Oharaeibacter diazotrophicus: one gene and its partners. The protein of the gene in region 3 binds, or shares a complex with, the protein of the main gene of each other region. Links are inferred from orthologs where the notes say so. Each region holds a gene or a part of one and is shown on either strand. Other genes may lie near its edges.

Evidence for each region. The genes of interacting proteins can lie anywhere in the genome.
Region 1: the proteins of ccmB (region 3) and ccmE are in contact, whole or in part, in a solved structure (PDB 8CE8), measured with the Escherichia coli proteins. The link is inferred for Oharaeibacter diazotrophicus from one-to-one orthologs.
Region 2: the proteins of ccmB (region 3) and EDD54_RS10200 are in contact, whole or in part, in a solved structure (PDB 8CE8), measured with the Escherichia coli proteins. The link is inferred for Oharaeibacter diazotrophicus from one-to-one orthologs.

Annotation. Positions count from the first base shown.
Region 1 is NZ_SNXY01000009.1:153,154-157,416, reverse strand. Bases 1-2,833 are described here. They hold ccmE (cytochrome c maturation protein CcmE), read left to right. Parts: upstream 1-1,084; coding sequence 1,085-1,582; downstream 1,583-2,833. Other genes in these bases: EDD54_RS15705 (heme lyase CcmF/NrfE family subunit), read left to right, coding at 1,608-2,833; ccmI (c-type cytochrome biogenesis protein CcmI), read left to right, coding at 1-1,047. Outside these bases: more of EDD54_RS15705, read left to right, coding at 2,834-3,590; EDD54_RS15700 (cytochrome c-type biogenesis protein), read left to right, coding at 3,596-4,090; EDD54_RS15695 (Do family serine endopeptidase), read left to right, coding at 4,237-4,263. UniProt on the Escherichia coli protein: Heme chaperone required for the biogenesis of c-type cytochromes. Transiently binds heme delivered by CcmC and transfers the heme to apo-cytochromes in a process facilitated by CcmF and CcmH.
Region 2 is NZ_SNXY01000007.1:356,647-361,034, reverse strand. What follows is about bases 1,431-4,388. They hold EDD54_RS10200 (heme ABC transporter permease), read right to left. Parts: upstream 3,298-4,388; coding sequence 2,563-3,297; downstream 1,431-2,562. Other genes in these bases: EDD54_RS10190 (heavy metal translocating P-type ATPase), read right to left, coding at 3,560-4,388; ccoS (cbb3-type cytochrome oxidase assembly protein CcoS), read right to left, coding at 3,408-3,563; ccmD (heme exporter protein CcmD), read right to left, coding at 2,363-2,566; EDD54_RS10210 (DsbE family thiol:disulfide interchange protein), read right to left, coding at 1,749-2,366; EDD54_RS10215 (MmcQ/YjbR family DNA-binding protein), read left to right, coding at 1,431-1,657. Outside these bases: EDD54_RS10225 (aspartate-semialdehyde dehydrogenase), read right to left, coding at 1-250; EDD54_RS10220 (YggS family pyridoxal phosphate-dependent enzyme), read left to right, coding at 651-1,337; more of EDD54_RS10215, read left to right, coding at 1,334-1,430. UniProt on the Escherichia coli protein: Required for the export of heme to the periplasm for the biogenesis of c-type cytochromes.
Region 3 is NZ_SNXY01000008.1:539,381-543,714, forward strand. The notes cover bases 1-2,904. They hold ccmB (heme exporter protein CcmB), read right to left. Parts: upstream 1,835-2,904; coding sequence 1,166-1,834; downstream 1-1,165. Other genes in these bases: leuS (leucine--tRNA ligase), read right to left, coding at 1-324; EDD54_RS14770 (septation protein A), read left to right, coding at 571-1,155; ccmA (heme ABC exporter ATP-binding protein CcmA), read right to left, coding at 1,831-2,502; acnA (aconitate hydratase AcnA), read left to right, coding at 2,824-2,904. In the rest of the region: more of acnA, read left to right, coding at 2,905-4,334. UniProt on the Escherichia coli protein: Required for the export of heme to the periplasm for the biogenesis of c-type cytochromes.

The DNA.
Region 1 (4,263 bases), on a different replicon or contig from region 3:
GACCAGCTCGCCGAACTCGACCGCGACCGCGCCCGCGGGCTGATCGGGGAGGGCGAGGCCGAGGCCGCCCGCACCGAGATCGCCCGCCGCCTGCTGCGCGCCGACGCGGCCCTGAAGGCGGCCGCCGGGAGCAGCCGCAGCCTCGCCCGTCCGGTCGCGGTGGCGAGCGTGCTGTTCGTGCCGCTCGCCGCCCTCGGGCTCTATCTCGCCGTCGGCTCGCCGGAGATGCCGGACCAGCCGCTCGAGGCCCGCCTCGCCGCCTCCAACGGCGAGCACGACGTCTCTGCAATGGTGGCGCAGGTCGAGGCGCACCTCGAGCAGAACCCCGGCGACGTCCGCGGCTGGCTGGTGGTCGCGCCGATCTACATGCGCATGGGCCGCTACGCCGACGCCGCCGCCGCCTGGGGCAAGGCGACCGCGCTCGGCGCCGACGACGTCGACACCCGCGAGAGCCTCGGCGAGGCGCTGGTGGCGGCCAACCAGGGCATCGTCACCGAAGAGGCGCAGGCCGCCTTCGACGCCGTGGTCGCCGCCGACGGCGACCGGCCGAAATCGCTCTACTACCGCGCCCTCGGCCTGAAGCAGGCCGGCCGCAACGACGAGGCGCTCGCCGCCTTCGAGGCGTTGATGGCGCGCTCGCCCGCCGACGCGCCGTGGCTGCCGGAGGTGCGCGCCCGCCGCGGCGAGTTGCTCGCCGCCCTCGGCCGGCCGAAGGACACGCCCGAGCCTGCGACGCTGCCGGCGATGGCGCCGCCGGTCGCCGCCGCGCCCGGTCCGGACGCCGGCGACGTCGCCGCCGCCGCGGGCATGTCGGAGGGCGACCGCCAGCAGATGATCCAGGGCATGGTGCAGCGCCTCGCCGACCGGCTCGCCGCCGATCCGAAGGACGCCGAGGGCTGGCAGCGCCTGATCCGCGCCTACGCCGTGCTCGGCCGCACCGCCGACGCAAAGGCGGCCTACGCCAAGGCGAAGGAGACCTTCGCCGGCGACGCGGCGGTGCTCGAAGGCATCGAGGCGGTGGCGAGCGAGGCCGGCGTCTCCGGCTAGGCTGGGTGTCCACGAGGCGGGACGGACGGGAATGGCGATGACGCGCAAGCAGCGGAGACTGGTGCTGATCGCGGTCGCGGGCAGCGTGCTCGCGGTGGCGGTGGGGCTGACCCTCTACGGCCTCAGCGGCCAGATCGCCCTGTTCAAGACCCCGACCGAGATCGCCGAGGGCACGGTCGAGCCGGGCCGGCGGCTCCGGATCGGCGGCCTCGTCAAGGAAGGCTCGGTGGTCAAGGCGAACGGCGGCGCGACGGTGAGCTTCGCCGTCACCGACACGGTCAACGACGTCGCCGTCACCTATACCGGCCTGTTGCCGGACCTGTTCCGCGAGGGCCAGGGCGTGGTGGCGGAAGGCGCGCTCGGCCCCGACGGCCGCTTCGCCGCCGACACCGTGCTCGCCAAGCACGACGAGAACTACATGCCGAAGGAGGTCGTCGACAGCCTGAAGGCGCAGGGCGTCTGGCAGGAGGGCGCCGAAGGCGGCGCCCCGGTCAGGGGCGCGGCGCCGGCGGCGACGACGTCCGCCACCAATTGACCGGCCGGTGGGGAGGACGACGGCGATGATCGCGGAACTCGGACATTTCGCGCTGGTGCTCGCGCTGGCGCTGGCCATCCTGCAGTCGGTGGTGCCGGTGCTCGGCGCCGCCCGCCGCGACGACGCCCTGATGCGGGTCGGCCCCAGCCTCGCGCTGGCGGAATTCGTGCTGATCGGCCTCGCCTTCGCGGCTCTGGCGCACGCCTACATGACCTCGGACTTCTCGGTCGCCAACGTCTACGAGAACTCCCACTCGCTGAAGCCGACGCTCTACAAGCTGACCGGGCTCTGGGGCAACCACGAGGGCTCGATGCTGCTCTGGGTGCTGATCCTGGCCCTGTTCGGCGCCGCGGTCGCCGCCTTCGGCGGTAACCTGCCGGCGACGCTGAAGGCCAACGTGATCGGCGTCCAGGGCTGGATCACCACCGCCTTCCTCGCCTTCATCCTGGTGACGTCCAACCCGTTCCTGCGGCTCGATCCGGCCCCGTTCCAGGGCCAGGACCTCAACCCGGTGCTGCAGGACGTCGGCCTCGCGATCCATCCGCCGCTGCTCTACCTCGGCTACGTCGGCTTCTCGATCTCCTTCGCTTTCGCCGTCGCCGCCCTGATCGAGGGCCGGATCGACGCCGCCTGGGCGCGCTGGGTGCGGCCGTGGACGCTGGCGGCCTGGGTGTTCCTGACCGCCGGCATCGCCATGGGCTCCTACTGGGCCTATTATGAGCTCGGCTGGGGTGGCTGGTGGTTCTGGGACCCGGTCGAGAACGCCTCGTTCATGCCCTGGCTCGCCGGCACCGCGCTCCTGCATTCGGCGCTGGTAATGGAGAAGCGCAACGCGCTCAAGGTCTGGACGGTGCTGCTCGCCATCCTGACCTTCTCGCTGTCGCTTCTCGGCACCTTCCTGGTCCGCTCCGGCGTACTGACCTCGGTGCACGCCTTCGCCACCGACCCGGCGCGCGGCGTCTTCATCCTCGGCATCCTCTGCGTCTTCATCGGCGGCGGTCTCGCGCTGTTCGCGTGGCGCGCCGGGACGCTCGCCCAGGGCGGCCTGTTCGCCCCGGTGAGCCGCGAGGGTGCGCTGGTGTTGAACAACATCGTGCTGACCGCCGCGACCGCGACCGTGCTGGTCGGCACGCTCTACCCGCTGCTGCTCGAGGCGACCACCGGCGGCAAGGTCTCGGTCGGCGCGCCCTTCTTCAACCTCGCCTTCGGCCCGCTGATGCTGCCGTTGCTGATCGCCGTGCCCTTCGGCCCGATGCTGGCCTGGAAGCGCGGCGACCTGCTGGCGGCGACGCAGCGCCTGTGGGCCGCCTTCGGCGCGGCGCTGGTGGCCGCGCTCGCGACGCTCTGGCTCGCCGGCGGCGGCCCGGTGCTCGCCGTCATCGGCATCGGCCTGTCGGCGTGGCTGATCGTCGGCGCCTTCGCCGAACTCGCCCACCGCGCCCGCTTCCGGGACGCCGGCCTCTCCGTCGGCTTCGCCCGCCTCGTCGGCCTGCCGCGCTCGGCCTTCGGCACCGCGCTCGCCCACGCCGGCCTCGGCGTGACGCTGGCCGGCATCGTCGGCGTCAGCGCCTTCCAGAGCGAGACCATCCTGTCGATGAAGCCGGGCGAGCGCGCCACCATCGGCGCCTACGAGGTCACCTACGACGGCAGCGAGGACGTCCGCGGCCCGAATTATCAGGCGATGATCGTCCACATGACCGCCCGGCGCGGCGGAGTCGAGGTGTTCAAGCTGGATCCGGAGAAGCGCTTCTATCAGGCGCGGCAGATGCCGACGACCGAGGCGGCGATCCGCACCCACGGCTTCTCGCAGCTCTACGTCACCCTCGGCGATCCCTCGCCGGACGGGGCGGGCGTCGTGGTGCGGATGTGGGACAAGCCGCTGGTGACGCTGATCTGGCTCGGCGGCCTCGTGATGATGGCCGGCGGCGCGCTGTCGCTGTCGGACCGCCGCCTGCGCGTCGGCGCGCCGAAGCCGGCGCGCGCCGCCGGCCCGGTCGCGGCGGAGTGAGCTCGATGGCCCGCCCGCTCGCGACCCTGGCGCTCGCCGCCACGCTCTCGCTTTCCGCCCTCGGCGGCGCCCTCGCCGTGCAGCCGGACGAGCGGCTGGCGGATCCGGCGCTGGAGGCGCGCGCCCGCGCGCTCTCGGCGGAACTGCGCTGCCTCGTCTGCCAGAACCAGTCGATCGACGACAGCGACGCCCAGCTCGCCAAGGACCTGCGCGTGCTCGTGCGCGAGCGCATCACCGCCGGCGACAGCGACGAGGAGGTGATGGACTTCCTGGTCGCCCGCTACGGCGAGTTCGTGCTGCTGAAGCCCCGCCTGCACGGCTGGGGCTGGGTGATCTGGGTGACGCCGCCGGCGTTGCTGGTGGTCGGCGGCCTCGCCGCCTGGATCGGCTGGCGTCGGCGCAAGGCCGAGGGCGGCGCGGTCGAGGACCGGCTGACCGCCGAGGAGGAGCGCGCGCTGCGGGCGATCGCCGATCGTGGCGAAAACGCGGCAAAGCCCTGATTTCTCGCCACGATTTCGGCCGCAGACTTACGCCGATTTAATCGCCGGGCCATTCGCCCGTCAGGTTCCGGGGCCCATATTCCTCCTCGACGGACGCCGCCTCCGACGCGGCCGTTCCGAGGAAGACAACGGAGCCCTGGACCATCATGTCGTCTGATCGCAACTCCCGCCCC
Region 2 (4,388 bases), on a different replicon or contig from region 3:
TCTTCGGCGACCATTCCTTCGAGATCGCCCCGCCCGCCGACATCAGGCAGATGTCGTACTGCGAGAAGTCGACGGTCTCGAGCGCCTTCACCTTCAGCGTCTTGTCGCCGTAGGAGACCTCGGTGCCCTGGCTGCGCCGCGAGGCGACCGCGAGCACCTCGTCGGCGGGAAAGCCGCGTTCGGCCAGGATTTCGAGCATTTCGCGGCCCACGTTGCCCGTGGCGCCGACTACGGCGACCTTGTAGCCCATCGGATCTCTTCCTCGTCCTCGACCGTCCCCCGCTCGTCGTTTCCGTCAGCGGCCGGTCGTCGGGTTGCCTTGGCAAAGGATCCGAGGGGCTCGCCGTCCGCCCCCTCGAACCCCGAGGAGGACGATGCGGGGCGAGAGAGCGTCGATCACGTGGTCGTCGTCGTTTTCGTCCCCGTCGCCATGGCGCGCGCGACCGCCGAGCGGACCCGGGCGGCGGAGGCGACGATCATCTGGCGGCTGGCGGACGGCACGACACGAACCCTCTCGAACGGCGCATCTCATGCGGAAAGATGCCGCGGAAGTCAAGGCCGACGGCCAGCCCGTCGCGCCGCGGCCTTGACAGCGGCGTACGGGTGCGATCTCCCCGTCGACGAACCGCCCCATGCGCCAGGAGGACCCGATGACCGTCGCCGCCAACCTCGCCGAGATCCGCGACCGGATCGCCGCGGCCGAGCGCGCCGCCGGGCGCCCCGCCGGGTCGGCGACCCTGGTGGCGGTGTCGAAGACCTTCCCCGCCGACGACGTCCGCGCCGCGATCGCCGCGGGACAGCGCGTGTTCGGCGAGAACCGCGTCCAGGAGGCCGAGGGCAAGTTCCCGGCCCTGAAGGCGGAGACGGCGGGTCTCGAGCTGCACCTGATCGGGCCGTTGCAGTCCAACAAGGCCCGCGAGGCGGTCGCACTGTTCGACGTGATCCACACCGTCGACCGCGACAAGATCGCCGCGGCGCTCGCCGCCGAGATGACCCGGCAGGGCCGGGCGCCAAAGCTGCTCGTCCAGGTCAATACCGGCGAGGAGCCGCAGAAGGCCGGCATCCCGCCCGCCGAGGCGGTCGACTTCGTCGCCCGCTGCCGCGACGTCCACGGGCTCGCCATCGCCGGGCTGATGTGCATCCCGCCTGTCGACGAGAACCCGGCGCTGCACTTCGCCCTCCTCGACGAACTCGCCGGCCGCGCCGGCGTCGCGTGGCGATCCATGGGCATGTCCGGCGACTTCGAGACCGCGATCGCCCACGGCGCCACCCACGTCCGCGTCGGCAGCGCCGTCTTCGGCGTTCGGCCGAGGCCGGCCGCGGAGCAGCCGTCGTGACCGGCGACGACCTCCGCCGCCTCGCACTCGCCCTGCCGGAGGCCGAGGAGAAGTCGCACTTCGGCAAGGCCGACTTCCGGGTGCGCGACAAGATCTTCGCGAGCCTGCCCGACGACGCCCGCGCGGTGGTGAAACTAACGCCCGAGGAGCAGGCCTTCACGATGGCGGCCGAACCGGACCTGATCGCCCCGGCGACCGGCGCCTGGGGCCGCAAGGGCTGGACGGTCGTCCACCTCGCCGACGCCGACGAGACGCTGATCGCCGACCTCCTCCGCCGTGCCTGGAACAACGTCGCACCGAAGCGGCTCCGCGGCGGGTGAAAAGGCGCGGTCGACGCCTGCACCGCATCGGCTGCCGCCGACAGCGCCCGACCGCGGTGCAGGAGGCCCTTTCGGACGCAGCCGGGAAGGATCAGCCGGCCGGCTTCGGCGCGGCCTTGGCCAGCGCCTTCTCGACCTCGGGCAGCAGCACGGTGCGCACACTCTCCGGCGTCAGCGGGCCGACGTGCTTGTAGGCGATGGTGCCGTCGGGGGCGACGACGAAGGTCTCCGGCACGCCGTAGACGCCCCAGTCGATGCCGACGCGGCCGCGCTCGTCGGCGCCGACGGCGGCATAGGGGTTGCCGAGGGCCCCGAGGAAGCGCGTCGCGTTGTCGGCGGCGTCCTTGTAGTTGAGGCCGACGAGGCGGAAGCGGTCGTCCTTGGCGAGTTCGACCAGCACCGGATGCTCGTCGCGGCAGGGCACGCACCACGACGCGAACACGTTGACGAGCGTGACCCCGCCACCGGCGAGTTCGGCGCTCGAGAAGCCCGGCACAGCTGCTCCGTCGCGCGTCAGGCCGGCGACCGGCGGCAGGTCGAAGGTCGGCACCGGCTTGCCGATCAGCACCGACGGCAGTTCCGACGGGTCGCCGGCACCGAGGCGCGAATAGAACACCGCGGCGAGCGCGACGAACAGGATCAGCGGCAGGAAGGCGACGACGCGCCGCCGCGGCCGCGGCGCGCCGCTGTCCGTGGGGGCGGTCGTCATGCGGTCTCGCGTCCCTCGCTCGCGGAGGCGGCCGGGCGGGCGGACCGCCGGCGGATGCCGCGCTCCTCCATCGCCTTCAGCCGGCGGGTCAGCATCGCGTGGTCGACCAGCACCCAGGCGACCAGCCCGGCGATCACCGCACCGGTCAGGCCGTAGGACGACAGGATGTAGCCCGCGTAGGGGCCGAGCGCCTCGATCATCGCGCCCCTCCGGCGGCGGTGAGGCCGAGCGTGCGCAGGCGCCGGCGCAGGATTTCGTTGCGCATCGCCATCCAGTGCAGCGCCACCATCAGGAGCGTGAAGGCGATCGCCATCACGAGCAGCGGCCACAGCATCGAGCCGTCGATGGTGGGGCCGTCCATGCGGAACACCGAGGCCGGCTGGTGCAGCGTGTTCCACCAGTCGACGCTGAACTTGATGATCGGCAGGTTGACCGTGCCGACCAGCGTCAGCACCGCGGCCGAGCGGGCGGCCCGCGAGGGATCCTCGATCGTGCGCCACAGCGCGATCAGGCCGAGATACATGATGAACAGCACCAGCACCGAGGTCAGCCGGGCGTCCCACTCCCACCACGTCCCCCACATCGGCTTGCCCCAGAGCGAGCCGGTGACGAGGGCGAGGAAGGTGAAGGCGGCGCCGATCGGCGCGGCGGCCTTGGCCGAGACGTCGGCGAGCGGATGGCGCCAGACCAGCGTGCCGACCGACGACACCGCCATCAGGCCGTAGGTGAAGGTCGACAGCCACGCGGACGGCACGTGGATGTACATGATCTTGACCGTCTCGCCCTGCTGGTAGTCGGCCGGCGAGTGCCAGACCATCCACAGGCCCCAGGCGAAGACGACGGCGGTCAGCCCGACGAGCCACGGCAGGACGCGCTCGACGAAGCCGATGAAGCGGGTGGGATTGGCGAGTTCGGTGATCGACAGGGCCATGGCGTTCCAGACATAGGCGAGCACGGGCCCGCCGGCAACGCGGCCGGCCCGCCCCGCGACCGACGGTCGCTCGCCGGACGCGGAAACGCAAGGGCCGGCCGGCGGCGGGATCACTCCCGGCCGGGCAGATCGTCGTCCTGGATGGCGCGCCAGGCGGCGCCGTCGAGGTCCTCGAACTGGCCGGTCTTCAGCGACCACAGGAAGGCCGCGAGGCCGAGGAGCCCGAGCGAAAGGGCGATCGGGACGAGGTAGACGAGGATGTTCATGCGCTCACCGGGGCGGACACGGCACCAGTCTCGCCGACGATCGCGGCGGAAGCCGGGCGGGCCGTCGGCGGCGGCGCGACCCGGCGCAGCCGGAGCGCGTTGACCGTGACGATCAGCGACGATCCGGACATCGCCAGCGCCGCGATCAGCGGGGTGACGTAGCCGAGGATCGCGATCGGCACGGCGACGGCGTTGTAGACCACGGCGATCCAGAGGTTCTCCATCATCAGCCGGCGCGCCGCGCGGGCAACGTCGAGGGCGATCGCCACCGGCGCCAGCCGGTCGCCGAGGAAGACCGCGTCGGAGGCGCTCTGGGCGACGTGGGCGGCCGTCACCGGCGACAGCGAGACGTGGGCGGCGGCGAGCGAGGGCGCGTCGTTGAGACCGTCGCCGACCATCAGGACACGCCGGCCCTCGGCCTTCAGGGCGTCGAGCCGGGCGATCTTCGCGGCGGGATCGCGCTCGGCACGCCAGTCGGCGACGTCGAGGGCGCGGGCGGCCTCGGCGACGGCGGCCTCGCGGTCGCCGGAGAGGATCTCGATCCGGTAGCCCTCGCGCTTCAGCCGCGCGACCGTGGCGACGGCGTCGGCCTTGAGGCTCTGTCCGAGCGCGAACAGCACCGGCGCGGCGCGGCCTTCGCGATAGGCGATCAGCGAGGCCGTCGGGTGGGCGGCGCGCATGGCCGCGACGGCGGCCGGCTCGACGCCGCAGAAGCCGAGCGCGCCGAGGCGGACGTCGATCCCGTCGACGACGGCGGCGACGCCCTCGCCGGCCCTTTCGCGGATGCCCGGCAGCGGTTCGGCGGCCCCGGCGGCGCGGGCGAGC
Region 3 (4,334 bases):
GGTGGCGATGTTGGCGTAGGTCCAGGCCTTGGGGTGGACCTTGTTCTGCATCGCCGCGTTCTCGGCGGGCATGCCGAAGGCGTCCCAGCCCATGGGGTGCAGGACGTTGAAACCCTTGGCGCGCTTGAAGCGGGCGACGACGTCGCCCATCGAGTAGTTGCGCACGTGGCCGATGTGGATGCGCCCGGACGGGTAGGGGAACATCTCCAGGACGTAGTACTTCGGCCGGGGATCGTCGTTGCGGGTCCGGAAGACCTCGGCCTCGTTCCAGGCCTTCTGCCAACGGGCTTCCGCCTCGCGGGCGTTGTAACGCTCGGTCGCCATGGGTTCCTGATCTTCTGATCCCGATCGCACGGCCGGGGAGGCCGACCGCGGGCGCATCTCGGGGGATTTCTGCTCGGATCGGGACCATCACCAGAAATGGGTGCGGGGGTCAATGGCGAGGGGCGCCGACGCGCCATCGGTGCCGCGTCCGCACGGCCGCGGAGCTCCGCTCCGCCTTGCCGGCCGCCGGGCGACCGTCTACCTAGGTCGGGACATATCCGCCACCCCGCCACGGACGAGACGCCCATGGAGTTCGAGAAGGGCCCCGACGACCCGGCCACGCGCCACGAGAACCCGCTCGTGAAGCTCGCCCTCGAGCTCGGACCGCTCGGCGTGTTCTTCTTCGCCAACGCCCGGGCCGACATCTTCACCGCCACCGCGGCCTTCATGGCGGCGATGGTGGTGTCGCTGGCGATCTCGTGGACGTTGACGCGGCGGCTCGCCGTGATGCCGGTGGTCACCGGCGTGGTCGTCCTGGTGTTCGGCACCCTGACGCTGGTGCTGCACGACGACACCTTCATCAAGATGAAGCCGACCATCGTCAATGGCCTGTTCGCGGCCGTCCTGCTCGGCGGACTCGCCTTCGGCAAGGCGCTGCTCGGCTACGTCTTCGACGGCGCCTTCCGGCTCGACGCGGCGGGCTGGCGCAAGCTGACGCTGCGCTGGGGCCTGTTCTTCGTCTTCCTCGCCGTCGTCAACGAAGCGGTCTGGCGCACCCAGACCACCGACTTCTGGGTCGCCTTCAAGGTCTGGGGGATCATGCCGATCACCCTGGTCTTCTCGGCCCTGCAGCTGCCCCTGATGAGCCGCCACGCCCTCGACCGGGATTGATCGATCGCCGTCAGTCGAGGCCGCCGCGCAGGGCCGCCGCGGTCGCGACCGGGCCGACCACGGCGGCGACCAGCGACACCGCGGTCAGAAGCAGGAAGGGCGTGCGGAAGGCGGCGGGGTCGAAGGCCACCGCCACCGAGGCCGACACGCCGAAGATCAGCACCGGGATGCAGAAGGGCAGCACCAGGATCGGCACCAGGAGGCCGCCGCGGCGCAGCGACACCGCCAGACCGGCGCCGATCGAGCCGATCAGCGTCAGCGCCGGCGTGCCGACGGCCAGCGTCGCCATGGTCGAGCCGATCTCGGCGGGGCGCATCGCCAGGAACAGGGCGAACAGCGGCGCGGCCAGCACCAGCGGCAGGCCGGTCGCGGTCCAGTGCGCCGCCGCCTTGACCAGCACCACGAGTTCGAGCGGCCGGCCGGAGGCGACGATCAGGTCGAGCGCGCCATCCTCGCGGTCGGCTTCGTAGAGGCGGTCGAGCCCGAGCAGGGTGGCGAGCAGGGCGCCGATCCACAGAACGGCCGGTCCGAGCCGGGACAGCAGGTTGAGGTCGGGTCCGACCGCGAAGGGGATGACCGACACCACGATCAGGAAGAACAGCACGCCCATCAGGGCGCCGCCGCCGACGCGGACCGCGAGCCGGAGTTCTCGCAGGAACAGGGCGGTCCAGGTGGTCACGCCACGGCCTCCGCGCCGGCGGGCGACAGCCGCAGCACCCGGGCCCGCGGCAGGTCGAGCGGCAGGTGGGTCGCCGCGATCAGCGCGCCGCCGGCGGCGACATGGGCGCGCATCAACTCGAGGAGACGGCGCTCCGAGGCGGTGTCGAGGGCGGCGGTCGGCTCGTCGAGCAGCCAGAGCGGGCGGCGCACGGCGACGAGGCGGGCGACCGCGAGCCGGCGCCGCTGGCCGGCCGAGAGATAGGCGGCGGGCAGGTCGGCGAGATCGGCGAGGTCGACCGCGTCGAGCGCCGCGTCGACCGGAAGGCCGCCGTCGGCGCCGAGGAAGTCGCGCCAGAAGGCGAGGTTCTCGGCGACCGAGAGCGCCGCCTTGAGGGCGTCGCGATGGCCGAGGTAGTGGCAGTGCGGGGCGACGTCGGTCTCGTCCTCGACGCCGTCGCCGATGACGCGGACCTCGCCCGCGGCGGGCCGGACGAGGCCGGTCAACGCCCGGATCAGGGTGGACTTGCCGACGCCGTTCGGGCCGACCAGCGTCATCGCCTCGCCGGGGGCGAGGGTGAAGGAGACGCCGTCCAGCACCCGCCGGCCGCCACGCTCGACGGCGAGGTCGCGCACCACCAGACGACGGGCCGGCAGCGTCGTCCCGGGATCTGGTGAAAAGGCGGGCATCGGTGGCGGCGATCCGGAGAAATTACGGGCAGCGCGGGGCCTTGAGACCGTCACGACAGCCGCTTCATATAGACTCACGTCATCCTAGTCACGCGGGTTGAAATTCACTATAAGGCCCGCGGGTTCTGAGGTCGGGATACGACCTTTACGTAAACGTCACTGGTTTTTCGCCCCGACGGCACCGCTTCACCGCTCGAAAAACCGGTGGCGGAGACGGCCCGGGGGCACCGGGTCCCGGGCGTCGCGCCCTCCCGCGCGGCAGTCCGGTCCCGGCCGACGGGCCACCCGCCGTCCAACCAAGGAAAGAGGGACCGTTCGCCGATGTCCTCGCTCGACAGCTTCAAGTGCCGCAGGGAACTCACCGCCGGCGGCAAGACCTACGTCTACTACTCCCTGACGGAGGCGGAGAAGAACGGTCTTTCCGGCGTCTCGCGCCTGCCCTTCTCGCTGAAGGTGCTGCTCGAGAACCTGCTCCGTCACGAGGATGGCCGCACGGTGACCGCCGAGGACATCAAGGCGGTGGTCGAGTGGCTCGGCCCGAAGACCTCCACCCAGGAGATCGCCTTCCGCCCGGCCCGCGTTCTGATGCAGGACTTCACCGGCGTGCCCGCGGTGGTCGACCTCGCGGCCATGCGCGACGCCATGGTGGCGCTCGGCGGCGACCCGTCCAAGATCAACCCGCTGGTGCCGGTCGACCTCGTCATCGACCATTCGGTGATCGTCGACGAGTTCGGCAACGCCGCCGCCTTCGCGCGCAACGTCGAACTGGAATACGAGCGCAACGGCGAGCGCTACCGCTTCCTGCGCTGGGGCCAGCAGGCCTTCGACAACTTCCGCGTCGTGCCGCCGGGCACCGGCATCTGCCATCAGGTCAACCTCGAGTATCTCGCCCAGACGGTCTGGACCCGCTCGGAGAACGGCTCGGAGGTCGCCTATCCCGACACGCTCGTCGGCACCGACAGCCACACCACCATGGTCAACGGCATGGCCGTGCTCGGCTGGGGCGTCGGCGGCATCGAGGCCGAGGCGGCCATGCTCGGCCAGCCGCAGTCGATGCTGATTCCCGAGGTGGTCGGCTTCAAGCTGACCGGCAAGCTGAAGGAGGGCGTCACCGCCACCGACCTCGTGCTGACGGTCACCGAGGCGCTGCGCAAGCTCGGCGTGGTCGGCAAGTTCGTGGAGTTCTACGGCCCCGGCCTCGACGCCATGAGCCTCGAGGACCGCGCGACCATCGCCAACATGGCCCCGGAATACGGCGCCACCTGCGGCTACTTCCCGGTCGACGCCGAGACGGTGCGCTTCCTCTCCGACACCGCGCGCGATCCCGCCCGCGTCGCCCTCGTCGAGGCCTATGCCAAGGCGCAAGGCCTGTGGCGGACCGCCGAGACGGCGGACCCGGAGTTCACCACCACGCTGTCGCTCGACCTTTCCGACGTCGAGCCCTCGCTCGCCGGTCCGAAGCGCCCGCAGGACCGCGTGCTCCTGAAGAACGCCAAGGAGGGCTTCCTGAAGTCGCTCGCCGGCGAGTTCAAGAAGACCGAGGCGGGCGAGCGCGCCAAGGTCGGCGGCACCGACTTCGACCTCGGCCACGGCGACGTGGTGATCGCGGCGATCACGTCCTGCACCAACACGTCGAATCCCTCGGTGATGATCGGCGCCGGCCTGCTCGCCCGCAACGCGGTCAAGAAGGGCCTGACGTCCAAGCCGTGGGTGAAGACCTCGCTGGCGCCCGGAAGCCAAGTGGTCGGCGAGTATCTCGCCAAGTCCGGCTTGCAGCCCGACCTCGACGCCCTCGGCTTCAACCTCGTCGGCTACGGCTGCACCACCTGCAT